One region of the Micromonospora sp. WMMD961 genome, then DNA from elsewhere that is predicted to be linked to it. Evidence: riboswitches for the same ligand, from Rfam matches in the RefSeq annotation. Region 1 holds a riboswitch; each other region holds the start of a gene.
The links. Region 1 has a riboswitch for cyclic di-AMP ahead of O7614_RS01915 (NlpC/P60 family protein). Riboswitches for the same ligand answer to the same signal wherever they lie in the genome.
Positions count from the first base shown of each region.

Region 2: linked by a shared signal. The riboswitch ahead of O7614_RS11695 (C39 family peptidase) and the one ahead of O7614_RS01915 (NlpC/P60 family protein) in region 1 are both predicted to bind cyclic di-AMP.
Region 3: linked by a shared signal. The riboswitch ahead of O7614_RS04125 (hypothetical protein) and the one ahead of O7614_RS01915 (NlpC/P60 family protein) in region 1 are both predicted to bind cyclic di-AMP.

Region 1 is NZ_JARUBJ010000002.1:387,285-394,258, reverse strand. Features, by position in the region: gene O7614_RS01935 (BTAD domain-containing putative transcriptional regulator) at 1-2,576, opposite strand, end outside; tRNA gene O7614_RS01930 (tRNA-Gly) at 2,847-2,920, opposite strand; gene O7614_RS01925 (pyridoxamine 5'-phosphate oxidase family protein) at 3,142-3,699, opposite strand; gene dcd (dCTP deaminase) at 3,777-4,355, shown strand; gene O7614_RS01915 (NlpC/P60 family protein) at 4,416-5,456, opposite strand; cyclic di-AMP (ydaO/yuaA leader) riboswitch at 5,470-5,605, opposite strand; gene O7614_RS01910 (C40 family peptidase) at 5,798-6,811, opposite strand.
Region 2 is NZ_JARUBJ010000002.1:2,470,265-2,477,238, reverse strand. Features, by position in the region: gene O7614_RS11710 (bifunctional cytidylyltransferase/SDR family oxidoreductase) at 1-1,235, shown strand, start outside; gene O7614_RS11705 (CDP-glycerol glycerophosphotransferase family protein) at 1,269-2,939, shown strand; gene O7614_RS11700 (alpha/beta hydrolase) at 2,944-3,690, opposite strand; gene O7614_RS11695 (C39 family peptidase) at 3,836-4,684, opposite strand; cyclic di-AMP (ydaO/yuaA leader) riboswitch at 4,918-5,059, opposite strand; gene O7614_RS11690 (hypothetical protein) at 5,344-6,114, opposite strand; gene O7614_RS11685 (hypothetical protein) at 6,328-6,708, opposite strand; gene O7614_RS11680 (acyltransferase) at 6,803-6,974, opposite strand, start outside.
Region 3 is NZ_JARUBJ010000002.1:852,120-859,093, reverse strand. Features, by position in the region: gene O7614_RS04150 (hypothetical protein) at 1-7, opposite strand, end outside; gene O7614_RS04145 (copper ion binding protein) at 21-230, opposite strand; gene O7614_RS04140 (metal-sensitive transcriptional regulator) at 318-614, shown strand; gene O7614_RS04135 (heavy metal translocating P-type ATPase) at 621-2,681, opposite strand; gene O7614_RS04130 (YibE/F family protein) at 2,994-4,364, shown strand; cyclic di-AMP (ydaO/yuaA leader) riboswitch at 4,531-4,661, shown strand; gene O7614_RS04125 (hypothetical protein) at 4,666-5,685, shown strand; gene O7614_RS04120 (carbonic anhydrase) at 5,742-6,455, opposite strand; gene O7614_RS04115 (MarR family winged helix-turn-helix transcriptional regulator) at 6,652-6,974, shown strand, end outside.

The DNA of each region.
Region 1 (6,974 bases):
TACAGCTGAGCCTGTCGCGAGCGCATCCGGATGATGTCCTCGACGGTGCCGACCTCGGTCACCACCGCGACCGCCTCGTCGTAGTACCCGCAGGCACGCGCGAACTCGCCGCGTACGGCGATCAGCTCCGACAACTCGGTCAGGGCGAACGAGATCCCGAACCGCTCGCCGAGAGCCCGGAACTCGGTGAGCGCCGACTCGAAGTACGCGTCCACCTCCGGCCCGTGCTGGCCGAGAATGATCCGCATCTTGCCGAGTTGCAGCCGGGCCAGCGCACGCACCCAGGGATCCTCGTCGTCCAACAGTGGCTCCCACGCGGCCAGGATCGCGTCCGGAGCCCGCAGCATGCGTTCCAGCGGGACCACGAGCGCCACGCCCGGGTGGCTGCCGTGACTGCGTTGGCTGACCTCGTACGCCTTGTGGATCCACTCCGCCGCCTGGCGCTCGTCACCCGGCCCGGAGTTGATGAAGAGCACGACCAGTGCGTACACCGTGGCCCGGATCTCGTCGGTCACCTCGCCGGGCGTCTCGGTGGCCGCGGTGATCAGCTCCATCCCTTCGGTCCGATGGCCGCCGAGCCACCAGTACCAGCCGCCACCGGCCGCCAGCCGCATCGCCGCTTCCGCCTCGCCGGCGGCGAGCGCACCGCGCATCGCGGCACCGATGTTGTCGTGTTCGAGTTCGAGGGTGGCGAGCCACCGCAGCTGGTCCGCGCGGCGAAGGTGCGGCTCCGCCGTCTCGGTGAGGTCGGTGAAGTAGGCCAGGTGTGCGTGGCGCGCGAGATCCGACTCGCCCGCCTCGGCGAGCCGCTGCGCGGCGTACTCCTTGATCGTGCCGAGCATGCGGTAGCGCGGCGCCTCGTCGCCCTCGGCGACCAGCAGCGACTTCTCGGCGAGCGCGGTGAGCAGTTCGAGCATCTCCTCCCGCTCGACCACGTCGTCGGCGCACACCCGTTCGGCAGCTTCCAGACTGATCCCGCCGGAAAACACCGAGAGCCGGCGCAGGACCGCTCGTTCGGCGTCGGTCAGCAGCTCCCAGCTCCAGTCGACCACGGCACGCAGCGTCCGATGCCGGGGCAACGCGGTACGGCTGCCGCCGGTCAGCAGGCGGAAGCGGTCGTCGAGCCGCCTGGCGAGCTGGTCGACGGACATGGTGCGCAGCCGGGCCGCAGCCAGTTCGATCGCCAGCGGCATCCCGTCCAGCGCCCGACACACCCGCGCCATCGTCGACGACGTGTGGGCGTCGAGCGCCAGATCCCTGCGTACAGCGCCCGCTCGATCCCGCAGCAACCGGACTGCGGGAGAGGATTCGATCTCAGCGGGGTCGGCGTCGAGGGCCGGCAGGGCCAACGGAGCGACCGGCCACAGCGCCTCGCCGGTGATGCCCAACGGCTCCCTGCTCGTCGCCAGGATCCGCAACCGCCGACACTCTCCGAGAAGTCGATGGGCGACCACCGCCGCCGACTCGATCACGTGCTCGCAGTTGTCCAGGATCAGCAGCGCCTCCCGCTCACGGATCGCGGCGACGAGTCGATCGATCAGCTCCAGGTTCGGTGCCTCGCCGAGCAGAGCGTCCCGAAGCCCGAGCCCGGCGAGCGTCGCCTGCACCACGTCACCGTCCGCGCCGATCGCGGCAAGCTCGACCAGCCAGACCCCGTCCGGCAGGTCATCGAGCATCAGGCGCGCGGTTTCCGTGGCCAGCCTGGTCTTCCCCGAGCCACCCGGTCCGATCAGTGTCGTGAGCCGATGTGCGGCGACGAGCGCACCCACCCGGGCGACAGCGTCGTCCTTGCCAACGAAGCTGCTCAACTCGGCCCGGAGGTTGGTCTTGCGGTTCTCCTCCCGCCGGCCCAACTCGCCCCGCAGCAACGCGACGTGCAACGCCGAAAGCTCCGGCGAGGGATCGACACCCAACGCGTCGGCCAGAGCCTCGCTCGTGCGCTGGTACACCAGCAGCGCCTCGTTGTCCCGACCGCTCGCGGCGAGCGCACGCATCAACAACATGACGAGCCGTTCCCGCACCGGGTGCGCGGCCACCAGGTCGGTCAACTCCTCGACCAGCTCGGGACCGCGCCCGAGGCTGATCTCCACGTCGAAGCGATCCTCCACAGCGGTCAGGCGCAGCCTCTCCAGTCGGGTGACCGCCGCCTCGAACGTCGCGCTGTCGATCACACCGACGTCCTGCATGGCCGCACCCCGCCACAGGGCGAGGGCCTCGCGGAGCCGCCGGACCCGCTGCGGACCCTCGTCGTCACGCGCCTGGCCGACGAGGCGTTCGAACCGTACGGCGTCGACGAACTCCGGTGCCACCGTCAACTGATAGCCGTCGGTCTGCCCCTCGATCGCACCGTCCGGCAGCAGTTTTCGCAGCCGGGACACCAGGCGGTGCAGGGCGTTCGCCGCATCGGTGGGCGGGCTCTCACCCCAGATCCAGTCCACGAGAGTCGCCTTCGAGACCACGTGAGCCGGGCTGAGCGCGAGGGCGGTCAACAGCCCACGGAGCCGTGCACCGGGCACGTCGATGACGGTGCCGTCGTCCGTGCGGACCTCGAATGGACCAAGTAACCCGACCTGCACCCCGCAGATCTTGCCACGAATATGAAGAGCCCCCGCTTTGCCGACGTGGCAGAGGCCCGCGGGTCACCGGCCGCCGCACGACACCCCGCGTGCGAGCGTTCTGAGTCGTAGCTCATGGCAGGGGTGTGCCTGCGGTGCCCGACAACCACTCGGGCCGGCGCTGATGCACGGGCGAGGCCGCCGCGGCAGCCGATGGCCGGAAGCTCGACGAGGTGACCTTGCAAGACCGAAGGCCCGCCCAAGATTTGAATCCTGGCCGGGCCTTCGTGGTGGAGCGGGTGACGGGAATCGAACCCGCACTGTCAGCTTGGGAAGCTGATGTTCTGCCATTGAACTACACCCGCAAGCGGCACCACTGTACCCGAGACGTCGAGCCTGTGCACCCAGGCTCCCCAGCCCGCCGCTGATCCACTCGGCTTGCTGAAAATCGGGGTATCCGAGCTGGCGGGACACCGCGACGTCATTGACGCGTAGTCGATCATGGGAGGCGCCGGGGCGGGGCGGGCGTACACCCGGTGTCGGCTCCGCCACGACGGAGCCGGCACCGACGTCTTTCGGGCCGCGGTCAGGCGGCCGTGCACTGGACGTCACGGCTGAGGCGGGTCGGGCGAGCCGGCGGTACGGAGACGGGGGCAGCCGCCGCCGACGAGGCGTGCGGGTCGAGCCAGACCCGAACAGCCGGCCGGCCCGGCGCGACGCCCGGAACGCCGGTGACCTGCTGCTCACGGCGGGTCAACATGGCCACGTCGACGGTGAACTCGAAGAGCCGCCAGTCGACCTGCGGCTCTGCCCGGGCGCTCTGCGCCAGTTGCGCCACCCGGACCGGATCGGTCACCGGACGAGCACGCCCCGCCACGTAAGCCTCGTCGTCGCTCTCCTCCGGAGGGAACGAGTGCAGCGCGTAACGGCCGTCGCGTTCGAGGTCACGGCGTTTCGGAGAGTCGATGATGAAGCAGAACAGACCCTCGTCCGTGATGACCGGGGAGACCGGATGAACGCGGGGCCCGCCGTCGGCGCGGACCGTGGCCAGATAGCCGAAGCCCGGCCCGTACTGCTGAAGGAGAACGCGGATCCCGTCGGCGAGGCGGGGCTCGTCGGCGGCGAAATCGGACCAGGAAGCCATGCGAGCATTCTATCGAACAAATGTACGATCAGCGACCTCGACACGCTGGTCATCGCGTGCCTCGCTATGGTGGTCCGATGCTGCTCTCCGACCGCGACCTGGTCTCCGAGATCAAGGCCGGCACGCTGGGTCTGGAACCATTCGAGCCCACGCTGGTCCAACCCTCCAGCATCGACGTCCGACTCGACCGGCTGTTCCGGGTGTTCAACAACCACCTCTACACGCACATCGATCCGGCGATGCAACAGGACGACCTGACCTCGGCGGTCGAGGTGCCCGACGGCGAGCCGTTCGTGCTGCACCCGGGCGAGTTCGTGCTGGCGTCGACGCTTGAGGTCATCTCGCTGGGCGACCAGCTCGCCGGCCGACTCGAAGGCAAGAGCTCACTGGGCCGGCTCGGGCTGCTCACGCACTCCACCGCCGGGTTCATCGACCCGGGCTTCTCCGGTCACGTGACGCTTGAGCTCTCCAACGTGGCGAACCTGCCGATCACCCTCTGGCCGGGCATGAAGATCGGGCAGCTCTGCATCTTCCGGCTCTCCTCGCCGGCCGAGCACCCGTACGGCTCGGTGGTCTACGGATCCCGCTACCAGGGCCAGCGGGGCCCGACACCGAGTCGCGCCTGGCAGCACTGGCGCACCTGGCCGACCCGCTGACCGCCTGACGGCGAGGGCCCGCCGCGACGGGATCGCGACGGGCCCTTCGGTCACTCTCGATCAGCCTGGACGGCCGTAGCTGTGGATCGGGCCGTCGTCGACCTTCTTCATCTTGACCGGTTGGCCGGCCTGTGAGGCGTGCACCACCCAGCCGTCGCCGACGTACATGCCGACGTGGTGGATGTCGCTGTAGTAGAAGACCAGGTCGCCAGGGCGCAGGTCGGCCTTGCTGACGTCCTTGGTGACTCGGCTCTGCTGGGCGGCGTTGTGCGGCAACGACACACCGGCCTTCGCCCAGGCGGCCAGCATGAGCCCGGAGCAGTCGTACGAGTTCGGGCCCTCGGCGCCCCACACGTACGGCTTGCCGATCTGCGCGCAGGCGAACTTGACCGCCGTGCCCGCAGCGCCGCCGGGATAGCTGGCGGGGCAGGGCGCCGGACGCAGCGGGCCGCCGCCGCCGTTGCCGTACACCTTGAGGCGCAGCTTCTGCAGCCGGTCGATCTCTTCGTTGATCTGCTTCTTCTTCGCCGCCAACTGGGCCTCGGTACGGGTCAGTTGGGCCACCATCTCGTCCAGCGGCGCCTTCTGCGCGGCCAACTCGTCCCGCAGGTCGGCCACCTCGCGTACGTCCTGCTGCTGGTTGTGCGCGAACCGGTCGAGCATTTCGAGCTGACTGACCACCTCGCTGGGTGACGAGCTGCCCAACATCGCGTTGACGGTCGAGACGGTCTCGCCCTTGTACGCCCGCACGGCCAGCGCGCTGACCTTGTCCATCGCGGCGTCGACCTGCTGTTCGAGCGGGGCGATCCGGGTGGCCAGGGCGTCCGCCTGCTTGCGCTTGACGGCGAGGTCGGCCCGGGTGGCGTTGTGCCGTTCGATGATCGGTTCGAGCTTGTTCCAGTCCTCGTCGATCTGGCGCTCGATCTCGGCGACCGACGGGTCGGCGTGGGCCACAGCGGCGCTGCCGGTCAGGACGACGGCGACGCCGACCAGCGCGGCGAGAGCGGCGGTGAAGCGGGACCAGCGTGGGCGCGGCACGATCGACGTCGGGCCGGCTGCTGCCGACCGCTCGGACGACGGCCGCGGGGCATGGAGTGCCACCGGGGTTCCGTACTCCTTCTTCCTGACCGCCTACCGGGTTAGCTGACGGGTTCGGGCGGGAAGTCGGCGCCCTACCGCAGTGGCTGCGGATTCACCCCGAGGGACCTGGGTCCCCGGTTCGCTCGGAAACGACTCGGCGGTGTCGGTCCGTTACCGCCCGGGCTGGGCGGAGCTGCTGTCGGGCCGACAAATGACCAGAGTAGAGACGCCTGTTACCGATCCGCAACCCGTGCGGCCGTGACACTCCGTACCGGTCGGGCAGGGTTACCGAGGGTGCGGACGGGTCCAGTGACGACAGAGGGCCCCGGTCGTCCGACCGGGGCCCTCGTCACGCTCGTGGATCAGCCGGGTCTGCGGAAACCGGCCACGGGCATGGTGTTGATGCTGGCCACCTGCACCGGTTTGCCGGCCCGCGGCGCGTGCACCATCTGGTTGTTACCCAGATACAGCCCCACATGACTCAGGCCGGAGAAGAAGAAGACCAGGTCACCGGGGCGGGCATCGGCTCGCGCGACCGCCTTGCCCTCATTCCACTGGTCACCGGTGTGGTGAGTGAGGTAGATCCCGGCCGACTTGTAGGCGTACTGGGTCAAGCCCGAGCAGTCGAACGAGTTCGGCCCGGTGGCGCCCCAGACGTACGGATCACCGACCTGCTGGCAGGCGGTCTTGATGGCCTTCTGGGCAGCCGTGCTGGTCACACCGTTGATTGTCGGGCAGCCGGCGGTCTTGACCGTGGTCTTGGGCATCGACGCCTCAAGCTGCTTGATCTCGGCGTCGATCTGCTTCTTCTTGGCCGCCAGCTCGTTCTGCTGCGTGGTCTGGGTGGCGATCAGCGCGTCCAACTTCTGCTTCTCGCCGTCGTACTTGGCCCGCACGGCCAGCACACTTTCGACCTCCTTGCGCTCCTGCGCGGCCAGCCGGTCGAGGACGGTGAGCTGCTCGGTGAGCGTGTCCGGCTTGACGCTGACCAGCAGCGATCCGATGTCGTGCGACGGGCCGGAGATGTAGTAACGGGACGCGAGGTCGCCGACCCGGTTGAGCGCCAGTTCACTCTGCAACGCCAGCGGCTCGATCTTCTTCTGCAGGTCTGCCGACTTCTGCCGGTTGACCTTCAGCTGCGCCCGAACCTTGTTGTACTGCTCGATGGTGGGCTCCAACTGCTCCCACTTCTTGTCGATCTGCGCCTCGATCTCGTCGACCGTGGGCTCGGCGTGCGCCGGCGCGGCGAGCAGACCGGCGCCGACTGCGGCGGCGGCGACCAGGACCAGCAGGCGGTGGGCGCCGCGGCGGAGGCGCCCTGGCCGAGCAGACATTTTCAGGTCGTGACGATGAGGGGGCATGGTTGCCACCGGCACCGACTCCTTTGCAACCGACCGCCGGGCGCCTCGCGTGAGGGAAGGGCCGAGGCAGACGACCCACAGCGGTCGGTGCCTCACATTAGGGAAGCTCGGAGCGGTAATCAAGGCGGGCGAAGGAACCATCACTGTCGTGCAACTGCTTGCACACCAAGGGTATTGG
Region 2 (6,974 bases), 2.1 Mb from region 1:
CCAAGGTGATCGAGGGTGGTGACACCCGCAACGCCACCACCCGGATCGCGCTGGACGCGGTCGGCCCGGCGGACTGCAACATCCTCTTCCACGACGCGGTGCGCCCGTTGCTCAGCGGACGGATCGTGCGTGAGTGCGTCAACGCGCTCTGGACCTACGACGCCGTGGACGTGGCCATCCCGTCCGCGGACACGATCATCCAGGTGGACGACAACGACTGCATCACCGACATCCCGGTGCGGTCCCGGCTGCGCCGGGGGCAGACCCCGCAGGCGTTCCGTTCCCCCACCATCCGCGAGGCGTACCGCATCGCCGAGGGTGACCCGAACTTCGCCGCCACCGACGACTGCGGCGTGGTGCTGCGCTACCTGCCCGGCACCCCGATCAAGGTGATCGACGGTTCGGACGAGAACATCAAGGTCACCCACCCGGTCGACGTGCACCTGGCCGACAAGCTCTTCCAGCTCGCGGCGGCGCAGGCACCCCGGCTGACCGACCACCGCAGCTACAGCGAGGAGCTGACCGGCCGCACCATCGTGGTGTTCGGCGGCAGCTACGGCATCGGCCACGAGCTGACCGAGCTGGCCCGTCGATTCGGCGCCCAGGTCTTCCCGTTCAGCCGTTCCAGCACCGGCACCCACGTGGAGCGGGCCGAGGACGTCGAGGCCGCGCTGACGACCGCGTTCGAGGCCACCGGTCGGATCGACCACGTGGTGGTCACCGCCGGGATCCTGGAGCGGGGCGAACTCGCCGAGATGGACGAGGAGACCATGGACCGGGTGCTCCAGGTCAACTTCGTCGGCCCGGTGACCATCGCCCGCCAGGCGCTGCCCTATCTGCAGCAGACCAAGGGTCAGTTGCTGCTCTACACCTCCAGCTCCTACACCCGGGGGCGGGCCCGCTACGCGCTCTACTCGGCCACCAAGGCCGCCCTGGTCAACCTCACCCAGGCGCTCGCCGACGAGTGGGCCGACGTCGGCGTACGCGTCAACTGCATCAACCCGGAGCGGACCGCCACCCCGATGCGGACGCGGGCCTTCGGCGAGGAGCCGGAGCACACGCTGCTCGCCGCGGAGGCCGTCGCCCAGTCGTCCCTGGACGTGCTGATCTCCGACCTGACCGGCCAGGTGATCGACGTACGCCGGGCGCCCGGGGACGGGGCCACGCCGAGCGTGCCGGCGCAGGCCGGGCCGGGTCAGGTCGAGACGCCGGCCGACGTGGCGTCGGCCAACTGACGCCCACGGCTGCGGAACCACGAACGGAGCGACATGCGCGGCGACCTGGTCCGAAAGCTGGCTGCCCGCTGCCTGAGCACCGGGTTGGCCGTGCTGGCCTTCGTCGTGCTGGCGCTCACCGACGGCACCGGCTGGGGCCTGGCGTTGGCCGTCGCGGCCGTGGTCGCCTCGGCCGTCGAGCAGCGCATCCGGCCCGGTGCTGACCTCGTCGCGGAGACGACGCTGATCGCCGCCGCGGTCCTGGTGGGTTACTGGCGTCGGCTGGACGACGGTGTCGACCTGGCGCTGGTCGCCACCGCACTGGTCCTGCTGGGGCTGGTGCTGCTGGTGGGGCCGCTGCGTACCGCCGGCAATCTGGAGATGCGGACGGCGAACCTGCCGGTTCGCGCCTGGACGCCGTTGGTCGCCGACCAGCTCGGCACCGCGCTACTCGGGCTGCTCGCCGTGGTGGCCCTCGCCGCCGCGCTGACAGTGCCTGCCGTGGTGCCACTGGTCGCCAGTCTGCTGGTCGGTGCGGGCGCCGGGACGGTCGCCCTGGACCTGGCTCGGCGGCGGTTCCGGCCGGGCGTCGGCGGTGGGGCGGTGGGCCGCGCGCTGCGTCGGCACCAGCCGGAGTTCGTGCTCTACTTCTCCGCCCCGCCCGGCTCGGAATACCAGGTCACCATGTGGCTGCCGTACCTGCAACGGATCGGCCGGCCCTTCCTGGTCGTGCTCCGCGAGCCGGAGTTCCTGGCACCGATCGCGGCGGCCACCGACGCTCCGGTGGTCTACTGCCCCACCCTGCGGGCCATGGACGAGGCCCTGGTGCCGAGCATTCGGGCGGCGTTCTACGTCAACCACGGGGCGAAGAACAGCCACTGCATCCGCTTCACCCAGCTCACCCACGTGCAGTTGCACCACGGCGACAGCGACAAGGCGCCGAGCGCCAACCCGGTGTCCGGGATCTTCGACCGGATCTTCGTGGCCGGCCCGGCCGCGATCGACAGGTACGCCCGCGCCGGGGTGCAGATCCCCGCGGAGAAGTTCGTGGTGGTGGGTCGCCCGCAGGTCGAGTCGATCCAGGTACGCCCGGAGCCCGCCCGGGGCCTGGCCCACCCCACGGTGCTCTACACCCCCACCTGGACCGGGCACCACGCCGACGCCGACTACTGCTCGCTGCCGGTGGCCGAGCAGTTGCTGCGCCGGCTGCTGGAGCGCGGTGCGACGGTGATCCTGCGGGCTCACCCGTACACCGCGCAGAACCCGGCGTCGGCGCGCCAGTTGGGCCGGCTGACCGAGGTGCTGGCCGCCGACCGGGCCCGCACCGGCCGGCAGCACGTGTTCGGTGCGGCGGCCCGGGAGCTGAGCCTCACCGAGTGCGTCAACGCCTCCGACGCGCTGGTCTCCGACGTGTCCGGGGTGATCTCGGACTACCTCTACTCCGGCAAGCCGTACGCGGTCACCGACATGGGTGACGCGGGTGACCGGTTCGTGCAGCGGTTCCCGCTGGCCGGTTCGGGTTACGTGCTGCGCCGGGACATGTCCAACGTGGACGGTGTGCTGACGGACCTGCTGGACACCGACCCGCTGGCCGAGGCGCGCTGGGCCACCCGCCGCCGCTACCTGGGCGACTTCCCGGCCGAGTCGTACGCCGAGGCATTCCTCACCGCCGCGCGCCGGGAGCTGACGGCGACGGACGAGCTGGCCGCGCCCACACCGGTGTAGCTCCTCAGCGGTACGGGTCGAGCAGCGCCAGCACCGCCGCCGGGTCCTCCACGTGGGCGTTGTGGCCGAGACCGGGCAGCGTGGTGACCGGTACGCCGTACTCCTTGAGCTGTTCGTCGGTGACCATCGGGTCGTGCTCCCCGCGCGCCAGCACGACCGGCACGTCGGTCGCCGCGAGAAGCGCGGCCAGGTCGGGCTCACCGACGGCGAACGCGGTCGGGTCCATGGCGAGGCGCCACCGGCCGTCGACCTGACGCAGGCCGGCGTCCACCACCGGGTGGTCCGGCGGGACCAGGCCGGCCAGGCCGGACACCCGCAGGTAGCGGCGGGCCGCCTCGGCTCGGGTGGCGAACCAGCTGACCGGGCGGGTGGCGAGGTCGGCGGCGCGGGTCAGCTCGTCGGGTGACCAGACGGCCTTGATGCCCAGCCCGACCACCGCGTCCACCGGCGTGCCGGCGGCGCGGGCGGCCAGCGCGAGGCCGACCACACCGCCCAGCGAGTGCCCGAGCACGACCAGCCGGTCACTGGCCGCCAGGCCGCGCGCTATCCGGTCGGCGAACCCCGCGAAGGTGTACGACGGCAGCGGCCCCGCCCAGCCGTGGCCGGCGAGGTCCGGTGCCAGCCACCGCCCCGTCCAGCGCTGCTCCAGCAACGGTGCCCACGGCAACCAGACGTCCCCGGTCGTACCCATCCCGTGCAGGAGCAGCAGGACCGGCCCGCGACCGGCTTGACCACCCGATTCATCCACCACGGCCGCAGTCTCCCACGGTTCACGGCCCGGTACGAGAGTCGTCATCCCCGCAACTCCCGGCGAGACACCGACGGCACCGACGAAGACGCCGCGGGCGCCGGCCCCTTGTGGGGGACGGCGCCCGCGGCGATCCAGCGTGCCCGGGTCAGGCGGAGTAGCCCCGGCTGGCGATCCAGTTGGCCAGGTCGATGGTGGTGATCCAGTACGACGGGTCGGCCGCGTTCGCCGAGTCGGCGATCCGGACGGTGCGGCCGTTGTCCTTGTAACCCACGACGGCGATGTAGTGCCCGCCGCCGTAGGAGTGCCAACCGCCGTCGGTGTCGGTGGCGTCGCCGACGACGTTGGCGACCACGCCACGGCCGTCGGTGATGGCCTTGACGACATCGGCCTGGAGTCGGTCCATCTGGGCCGGGCTGGGCGCGCCGGCGAACATCCGGGTCCGGTACGGGGAGCCCTTCACCTCGGCGTTGAGCACCCGGGTGGTGTCCTCGGCCGAGTTGGTGCCCATCTCGGTGGTGCCCAGTTCGGCGCCGAGTTCCTCCTGGGTGCGGTCGATACCGGCGGCGCTGAGCGCGTTACGGGTGGCCGCCGGACCGCAGTTGTAGTACGTGTTCTGCGCCTCGTAGTCGTAGTCGAGCACCTTGGTCGCGGGTGGCTTCGGCGGCGTCGGCTTGCGGGTCAGGTCCGGGTTGGCCTTGGCCTTGGCCACCGGCGCGGCGGCGCTGGTGGCCGGGGCGGCGGTGGTCGGCGCGGCGCTGGCCGACGGGGACGCCTCGCGCAGTTCGCTGCGGGAGGCGGCGACGTCGCTGCGCATCTCGGCGACCGTGGTCGCGGTGCGCTGGTTTGCGGGTGCGTCGTCGGCGGTGGTGAGCAGGGCGCCGGTGGTGGTGGCGATCGCGAGGGCCGCGGCGGAGGCGGCGACGATCTGGTACGGGCGCTCGGTGGCGAAACGGCGGAGCTGACGCTGCAGGGTGTGCTTCACGGGGTCCTCCACGGATCGGGGGGAGAGCGGCACACCGGCGACCGGACCGGCATCCGGGCAGGCGCCAGCGCGCGGACCGTGGTCCGCGGATGGTGAACCGCTCAGGGGAACGCCCGGCGCGGCCGGGCGGTCAGGCGATGACCCGGGGGGTCAGCTCACCGTCACTGGACGAATGAGCGGGGGCACCGCTGCGCCGTGGAGGCGAGGGAACAACCGAGGGGTGGAAAGGTGCTGCACGAGGATGGAACTCCTTCCGACACCGCCTACCGGGTTAGCTGACGGATTCGGGCGGGAAGATCGCCCTACCGCGGGCCGTGGCTCGCGGATTCACCCCGGACTTACTAGTGGGTCCCCGGTTCGTTCATCACGATTGAGCGGGTCGGCGCGGCGTCGCCTCTTGCGATCGGTTACCGCACCGGACGGGACGACACTACTGGTCACTCCACGCCCTGCCAAGCCAGGTTCACCTGCGTAAACCTAAATCGGGGCGGCAATTTCTGCGCGTATTGCCGATGACGTGACTCGATGGGACAAGCGGATGCGGCGACGCCTGTGGGCGATAACCGGACAGGCCGCCGAGAACGCGACCAGAATCACCGGAAGAATCGCGCCGATCGCGCCGGACGCCCGATTCCCCGTCAGCGTGAGCCGGCTCACGTCACGGATCGGGCTCAACTCACCCGGGCCGGGCGCCACCGTGCCACGACAGCCGGTCGGAACGCACCGGTCACCGATCGCCGGGCGGATAGCGGGTTCGGTCGCAGCCGGGCCGCCGCCGCGTAGGCCTCGGTGGCGAGGACGCACGCTGAGTCGGCAGCCAGTTCCGCGTCCCGCCAGGCAGCCCGCTCCCGGGCCGCCGCGGTCTCGTAGTCGGCCAGCCTCGCGTCCCGGATCGCCCGGCTGAGCAGCACCTCCTGCTCGACCGGGTGCCGCCGGGGGTCCCAGCCGCGCCGGTGCGCGAACACGTCGCCGAGCTGCGTCATGGTCAGGTCGCCCCGCCAGTACGCCGCCATCGCCGCCCGGTGCAGATAACGCTCCCGGGCGGCGTACTCGGCCGGGGTTCGGGGCGTGTACGGGGTGGGCAGCGCCCCGGCACCGGCGAAGCGACGGGCGGCGGTGTCCGCCTCCTCGTAACCGCCCCAGGCCCGCTCCATCTCCTCCTGAGCGGTCAGCCAGGCAGCGCGTCGCCGCTGCGCGGTCCTGGCCGCGCCGGTTGCGGCGACCGCCACCTCCTCGGCGTACCGACGCCGGTCGACGGCCTCCGCGGCGGCCACCTCCCGGGCGGTGGGGGCGGCCGGGCGCGGATCGTCCGAGGGCCGGTCCCGTTCGGGGCGGGCCACCAACAGGGCGAGCACGCCCAGGGCGAGCAGGAACAGGGTGGACCAGATGGCGGCGGCCTGCGGCACCTCGGTCACGAACTGGTAGAAGACAGCGGTCTCCATGGTCGGCACCTCGGGGAGAGAGCAGTGCGATGGGAAGTCGCGCCGGCCACCGGGCCACGGCGGAGCACGGGCCGGTGGGGCGCGGAGTTGGTGGGTCGACAGGCGCGGCGGCGGGACGCTCGTCCCGAGCGACTCAGGCCCGGGTGGCGCCCGGGGTGACTCAGGCCCGGGTGGCGCCCAGGTGACTCGGCGCCCGGGTGGCGCCCAGGCGACTCAGCGCCCGGGTGGCGCCCGGGGTGCCCGGCCGCTCGGGCCGTGGACGAGGGGCAGCCGGTCGGACCCGGCCGTGCGCACCGGCAACGACCCGCTCGCGACGCCGGCCTCGGGGGGCGCGGGTTGCGCGGCGACCGACCACGCCGCGGAGGCCTCCTCGACCGGCCCCTCGGTCGCCCCCTGCGCCTCGTGCACGGCCTCCTGCGCGCAGGTGCACGGGCAGCTTGCCGGAAGTGCGCCGAGGGCGAACGGAGGTGGCACGGCGGCCGAGGCCGGGCCCGCGCCGAGCGCCAGGGCCGCGACGACGGCGAGGCTGGTCAGCACCCGCGTCGCCCAGCGCGCCACCCACCACAACGGACAGGTGAACGCGACCGGGAGCACGACCCCACGCTACCGTCGTGCCGACCTCCGCGCACCGATCACGGGCGTGTCGCCGCACGCCGCGCCGAACCCCCACTGAGCAGGGTGGACGGTGTCAGCGCGAGTCGACGTACGTTGATCGACCGCTGGTCTGCCCGCTCTCGCCGGCCGCGTCGGTCCGCGCGCCGACGGCGTCGGGTTCGGCCGCGCGTTGTCGGGGGACAGCCGTCGGACGGGCCGGGCGGCGCGGTGCGAGCCGACGCATCATCGGCGTCTCGACGAAGCGG
Region 3 (6,974 bases), 460 kb from region 1:
TGCGCATGGCGGCCCTCCGATCACGCGTCGACGAGGTGGTAGCCGGCCTCGTCGACGGCGGCCCGGACCGCCTCGGTGTCCAACGGCTGGTCGCTGTCGACGGTGACCCGGCCGGCGGCGAGGTCGACCTGGACGTCGTGCACCCCGGCGATGGCACCGACCTCGGCGGCGACCGCGCTGACGCAGTGCCCACAGGTCATGCCCTGCACCTGGTACGTCGTGTTGACCATCGAACGTCTCCTTACCGATACCGGGTGGGGGTATCCCACCGGAAGCGACCGTACCATACCCCCCGGGGGTAGGCTATCCTGGTCGGCATGACCGCACCCACCCCGATCCGCGGGTACACCGCCAGCAAGGACCAACTGCTCGCGCGACTCCGCCGCGTCGAGGGGCAGGTCCGCGGCATCGAGAAGATGGTCGACGACGACCGCTACTGCATCGACGTGCTCACCCAGATCTCCGCGATCCAGGCCGCCCTCGACAAGGTGGCGCTCGGGCTGCTGGACGGGCACGCCCGGCACTGCATGCACGAGGGGGCGGCCGAGGGCCGGGCCGACGAGATGGCCACCGAGATGATGGCGGCGGTCGGCCGGCTGATGAAGCGCGGCTGACGACTCTCAGTCCGCGTCGAGACGGACCCGGCGGAGCAACTGCGCGTTGAGCGCCACCACGATGGTGGACGCGGACATCAGCACCGCCGCCAGCGCCGGGCTCAACGCCACACCGGCCCCGGCCAGCACCCCCGCCGCCAGCGGCAGCGCCACCACGTTGTAGCCCGCCGCCCAGGCCAGGTTCTGTCGCATCTTGCGGTACGACGCCCGGGAGAGCCGGACCACGGCCCCCACCCCGCGCGGGTCCGACGACGCCAGGACCACCCCGGCGGACTCGATCGCCACATCGGTGCCCGCGCCGATCGCGACGCCGACGTCCGCCCGGGCCAACGCCGGTGCGTCGTTCACCCCGTCGCCGACCATCGCCACGGTCAGCCCTCTCCGTTGCAGGTCGGTCACCCGGTCGTCCTTCTCCGCCGGCAGCACCTCGGCGAAGACCTCGTCGACGCCGGGCCGGAAACCGAGTTCGGCCGCGACCGCCTCGGCCACCGGCCGGGCGTCACCCGTGATCATGGCGATGGTCCGGACGCCCTCGGCACGCAGCTCGTCGACGGCCCGCCGAGCCTCCGGGCGCACCTCGTCGGTCAGCGCGAACGCGCCGAGCACGGTCTCCGGCAGCCGCACCAGGTGTAGCACCGCAGCCCCCCGCGCCGACCACCGCCCGGTCGCCGCCTCCAGCTCAGTCGGGAGGGACAGGCCCAGTTCCCGCAGCAGGGCCGCACCGCCGACCGCGTACTCCGTGCCGTCGACCGTCGCCCGCACGCCGCGGCCCGGCAGCGACCGGAACCCGGCGGCCGGGAGCGGGCCGGCGGACCCGGCCGCCGCCACGATCGCCCGGGCCAGCGGATGCTCGCTGTCCGACTCGACGCCCGCCGCGATCCGCAGCACCTCGTCCTGCTCGACACCCGGCATCGTCACCGTGTCGGTCACCACGTGCTCGCCCCGGGTCAGCGTGCCGGTCTTGTCGAAGAGCACCGCACCGACGCTCCGCATCCGCTCCAACGCCAACCGGTCCTTGACCAGGATCCCGGACCGCGCGGCCAACGCGGTGGAGAGCGCGACGACGAGAGGGATGGCCAGACCCAGCGCGTGCGGGCAGGCGATCACCAGCACGGTGACCGCGCGAACCACCGCCTCGTCGGGGCGACCGAGCGCGGTCCAGACCAGCACGGTCAGCACGGCGGTGCCGGTGGCCACGTAGAACAGCGCGGCGGCGAACCGGTCGGCCAGTAGTTGAGCCCGTCCGCCGGAACCCTGGGCCTGCGCGACCATCCGTTGGATGCCGGCAAGCGCGGTCTGCTCACCCAGCGCCTCGACGCGGACCCGGATCGCCGAGTCGGTCGCCACGGTGCCGGCCACCACCCGCTCACCCGTCGACCGGGCGACCGGCCGTGACTCACCGGTGATCATCGACTCGTCCAGCTCGGCGGCGCCGTCGACGACCCGACCGTCCGCCGGCACCCGACCGCCCGGGCGGACCAGCACCACGTCACCGACCCGCAGGCCGGACACCGGCACCGCCTCGACCTGCCCGTCCGCCGCGACCCGCTCGGCCTCGTCCGGCAACAACGCGGCCAGCGCCGCGAGTGCTCCCCGGGCCTGCCCGATGGCCTTCATCTCCTGCCAGTGCCCGAGCAACATGATGGTGACCAGCGCTCCCAACTCCCACCAGAAGTCCAGGTCGAAGGCACCCACGCTGGTCGCCAGTGACGCCGTGTAGGCCACGGTGATCGCCATCGCGACCAGCAGCATCATTCCGGGTGCCCGGTCCCGCACCTCCCGCACCGCACCGACGAGGAACGGCCAACCGCCCCACCAGAACACCACCGAGCCGAGCACCGGGCCCACCCAGGAGCGACCGGGAACGTCCCAGCTCAGACCCAACTGGTCCGACACCAGGCGGCTGCTCAGGACCACCGGGACGGTGAGAGCCAGGCAGACCCAGAAGCGACGGCGGAACATCCCGGGATCGTGTCCGGCGTGCTTGTCGTGCCCGGCGTGCTCGTCGTGCTGCGACGGCGCGGCCGGGGCGTGCCGTCCAGGGTCGTGCGGTGACGGTACGGGCATGTCTCCAACATGCCGGTCCGGGAACCTCCCCGCGCGCGGTTCGACCACCGACACTCCGTCACGACCTGCGATCTCCCAGCCTCCCTGGTTAGCATTCCCCACGATGACCCCCCGTAGACCGAGGCACGAACAGGCACCGGCGCCGCTTCGCGGCGGCGTCGCGGCTGGCCGTTCGGGCCCGGCGCTGACCGTCCGTGATCAAGCGGTCGTCAGCCGGCGAACGGTCGCGTTCTTCCACCGGGTTTCGACAGTGACGGTGAACCGACCGGCCCACTGACACGTACCCCGCACCGGATCGTTGGGAGTCTCACAGTGGGTTCCGACCACACCCGTCCCGCTCCGTCCGCCCCGCCCCGGGTCCGACGGATCCTCGTCATGACCGTGGTGCCCCTCTTCGTCGCCACGGTGCTCGCGGCCGTGCTCCTCTGGCCGCGCGGCGGCTCGCCACAGTCCGACGGCGGGGCGGACGTGCCGCGCTACCCCGGCACGGTGACCCGGGTGGTGACCGAGCCGTGCCCGCCGACGCCGTCGACACCCGAGGGCACACCGCGCGTCGGCGACGGGCGCTGTGGCACTGTCGACGTCCGCGTGGACGACGGACCGTCGGCCGGCCAGCAGGTACGCACGCCGGTGCCGGACGGGCCCGGAGCGCCCCGGGTCGAGGTCGGCGACGAGATCATCCTGGTGGAGCTGACCGACCCCACCGATCCCACCATCAGCAACTGGAACATCGCCGAGCACCAGCGGGGCACCCCGCTGTTGTGGTTGGCGGTGGTCTTCGCCGCCGCGATCGTCGCGTTCGGTCGGTGGCGGGGCCTGGCCGCGCTCGCCGGGCTGGCCGCCAGCTTCGCGATCCTGCTCACCTTCGTGCTGCCGGGCATCAGCGCGGGGAGGTCGCCCCTGCTGGTCGCCGTGGTCGGCGCCGCTCTGATCATGTTCGTGGTGCTCTACCTGACGCACGGGGTCACCGCACAGACCTCGGTCGCGGTGCTCGGGACCCTGGGCAGCCTGGTGTTGACCGGCGTGCTCGCCACCATCGCCACCGCCGCGACCCACCTCACCGGTTTCGGCAGCGAGGAGGCCACCACCCTCTCGATGTTCCAGGGCGACGTGGACCTGCACGGCCTGCTGCTCGCCGGAATCATCATCGGATCGCTCGGGGTGCTCGACGATGTCACGGTCACCCAGGCGGCCACCGTCACCGAGCTGGCGTACGCCAACCCTGGGCTGACCCGGTTGCAGCTGTACCGTGCGGCAACCCGGGTCGGTCGAGCGCACATCGCGTCCACTGTCAACACCATCGTGCTGGCGTACGCGGGCGCGTCGCTGCCGTTGTTGCTCCTGCTCACCGCCGACGCGCGGCCGATCGGGCAGATCCTGACCAGCGAGTTCCTCGCCCAGGAGATCGTCCGCAGCGCGGTCGCCACCCTCGGCCTGATCGCCGCGGTGCCGCTGACCACCGGGCTGGCCGCAATGGTGACCGCCGCCGGTCGCACCGACACCACGTCGCCCGCCGACGCTCCCGCCCCGCGACCGCAGACGGACCGGGCGGAGGCACTGGCCGCACTGATCTCACCGCGAACGGGTCACCCCGACGAGTCGGACCCGACGCGGACCTCACCCCCATCCACCGCCGCCGACCGGTGGCCGGAGCCGAACAGGAGCACGGATACGACATGGTGACACTCCTCAGCGTGACCAGATCGGGCCTCCACCCTGAGAACCACGTCACTGGTCACTCAACGCTATGGCGAAATGACACTTTTGGTCGGCATCCAGGCATAGCTCAGCCGGTCGACTCTCGGGTAACCTCGCTGCCGGTCACCGATGAAGGCGCGAAGCGGCGCCTGCGGTGCCACCGCCCAATCGCCAACCGGCGAGCCGGGGACCCAGTTACGTGGGGTGAATCCGCGTCAGCGGTAGGGGCCACTTCCGCCCCGAACCCGTCAGCTAACCCGGTCGGCGGTCGACGGAAGGGAACATTGTGACGGCACCCCTACGCCGCTGGTTGACACCCGTGGTGGCCGTGATCGCCGCACTGACCATGCTCGCCGGGCCCCTCCCGGCCCACGCCGCCCCGACGACTCCCACCCCGTCCGGGCACGAGGAGGACGACGAGCCGCAGCTGCTCACCGACGTCATCGAGCAGGCCAACCGCGACTACTCCGCAGCCAAGTCCCAACTGGACAAATCCAAGAAGCGGCAGGGTGAGCTGGCGCAGGAGGTCGATCGGGCCCAGGCCGACCTGGACGCGTTGACGCCGCAGGTCGGGCAGATCGCCGCCCAGTCGTACCGGACCGGCCGCATCGGCGCGCTCGCGGTGCTGCTGGAGAGCGAGGCTCCCGACTCGTTCGTCCAGCGCGCCTCACTGCTCGACGAGCTGAACATGGTGCACGAGAAGAAGCTCGCCGAGGTCAACACGGTGAAGGCCCGCGCCGAGCAGGCCAAGCTGGCCCTCGACGCGGAGGTCCGCGAGCAGCAGAAGCAGACCGCCCTGATGGCGAAGCGGAAGAGCGAGGCGGACAAGGCGCTCTCCCTCGTCGGCGGCAAGGGCTTCACCGGCGGCCTGGTGGACGCCACCTCGAAGGTTGCCAAAATCGGCCCGGGTCGCACCGCCGACGGTGACTGGAAGCCGCAGTCGTGCAGCGAGAAGGACCCGACCACGTCCGGTTGCGTCACGCCCCGCACGTTGCACGCGTACAAGGAGGTCAGGGCGGCCGGCTTCAACCGGTTCGTCGGCTGCTACCGCTCCGGCGGGCCGTGGGAGCACCCGAAGGGCCGCGCCTGCGACTGGTCGCTGCAGAAGAGCGGCTTCGCCCCGTGGCACAACGACGACACCCGGAAGTACGGCAACAATGTCGCCGCCTTCCTCATCCGTAACGCCGACCGGCTGGGCATCTACTACGTGATCTGGAACCGGCAGATCTGGTTCCCGGCGACCGGCTGGAGTTCGTACAGCGGGCCGTCGAACCACACCGACCACGTCCACATGTCGCTGCTCTGACCCGCCGGATCCTCGACGCGAGGGCCGTTCCGCTTCGCGGGGCGGCCCTCGTCGCGTCAGGCGGCGGCAGGCGCGGCCGGGTCGGTGGCGAGGGTCGTGAAGCCGGCCGGCACCGCGGCCACCGGGCGTGCCTCTCCAGCGGCGAGCCGGTACGACACACCCACTACCGCGCACCGCCCCTGCGCCACCTCGTCGGCCAGCACGGGCGACTGCCCGAGCAGGGTCTCGACGGTCTGTGCGATGTGGATGTCCACGATGCCGTCGATGTCCTGCACACCCTCGGCCTCGGCCCGGCGCAGACTGGGCAGCACGGCGTCGACCACCGCGGGCAGGTGGCCCGGCGGTCGGGTGCCGGTCGCTGCGGACTCCCGGGCCGCCTGCACCGCGCCGCACGAGTCGTGTCCGAGCACCACCACCAGCGGGGTGCCGAGCACAGTCACCGCGTACTCCACGCTGCCGAGCACCTCCGGGCCGGCGGTGTGGCCGGCGGTACGGACCACGAACAGATCACCCAGCCCGCGATCGAAGATGATCTCGGCGGCCAGGCGGGAGTCGGAACAGCCGACGATCACCGCGAACGGGTGCTGCCCGTCGGCCACGGCGGCCCGGCGCCCGGCGTCCTGGTTCGGGTGGCGAGGGGCACCGTCGACGAAGCGCCGGTTACCGGCGACCAACTCGGCGTACGCCCGGACCGGCTCGCTCAGCGCGGGTGCCCGGTCGGTGGTCCGCTGCAGCCCTGGCTGCCCGCCGATCGTTCCGGAATGACTCATTCCCCGCACCTCGTCTCGACGCATCTGACCTGGTCAAACGGCTTCAGGCGGGCCGGCGGCGAGCGCTGGCTCGGGGTCCACCGTCACACGCACCGAAAGACGCGTCAAGGGATGCGTGATATAGATTTCATACGTTGACCCCGACACGACCCGTGGGCGACGCTACGAGAGCGGCATCCGGAGAGGCGGTCACACGATGGCGAACACGTCGGCCGGCAGCGGGCGGAACTGGACGTTCCTCACCAACCACGGCCACGTTCTGCTGGCCATCGCCCGCGACCCCACCGCCCGACTGCGGGATGTCGCCGCCGAGGTCGGGGTGACCGAGCGCGCCGCGCAGGCGATCGTCGCCGACCTGGAGGCGGACGGATACCTGCACCGCACCCGCGTCGGACGGCGCAACGAATACACCCTCAACCCGGCCGGCCGGTTCCGGCATCCCGCCGAAGCCGACCGCCAGGTCGGCGCGCTGCTCGCACTGTTCGCCGATACGCCGACCGCCGACGTCGGCTCCCCGGC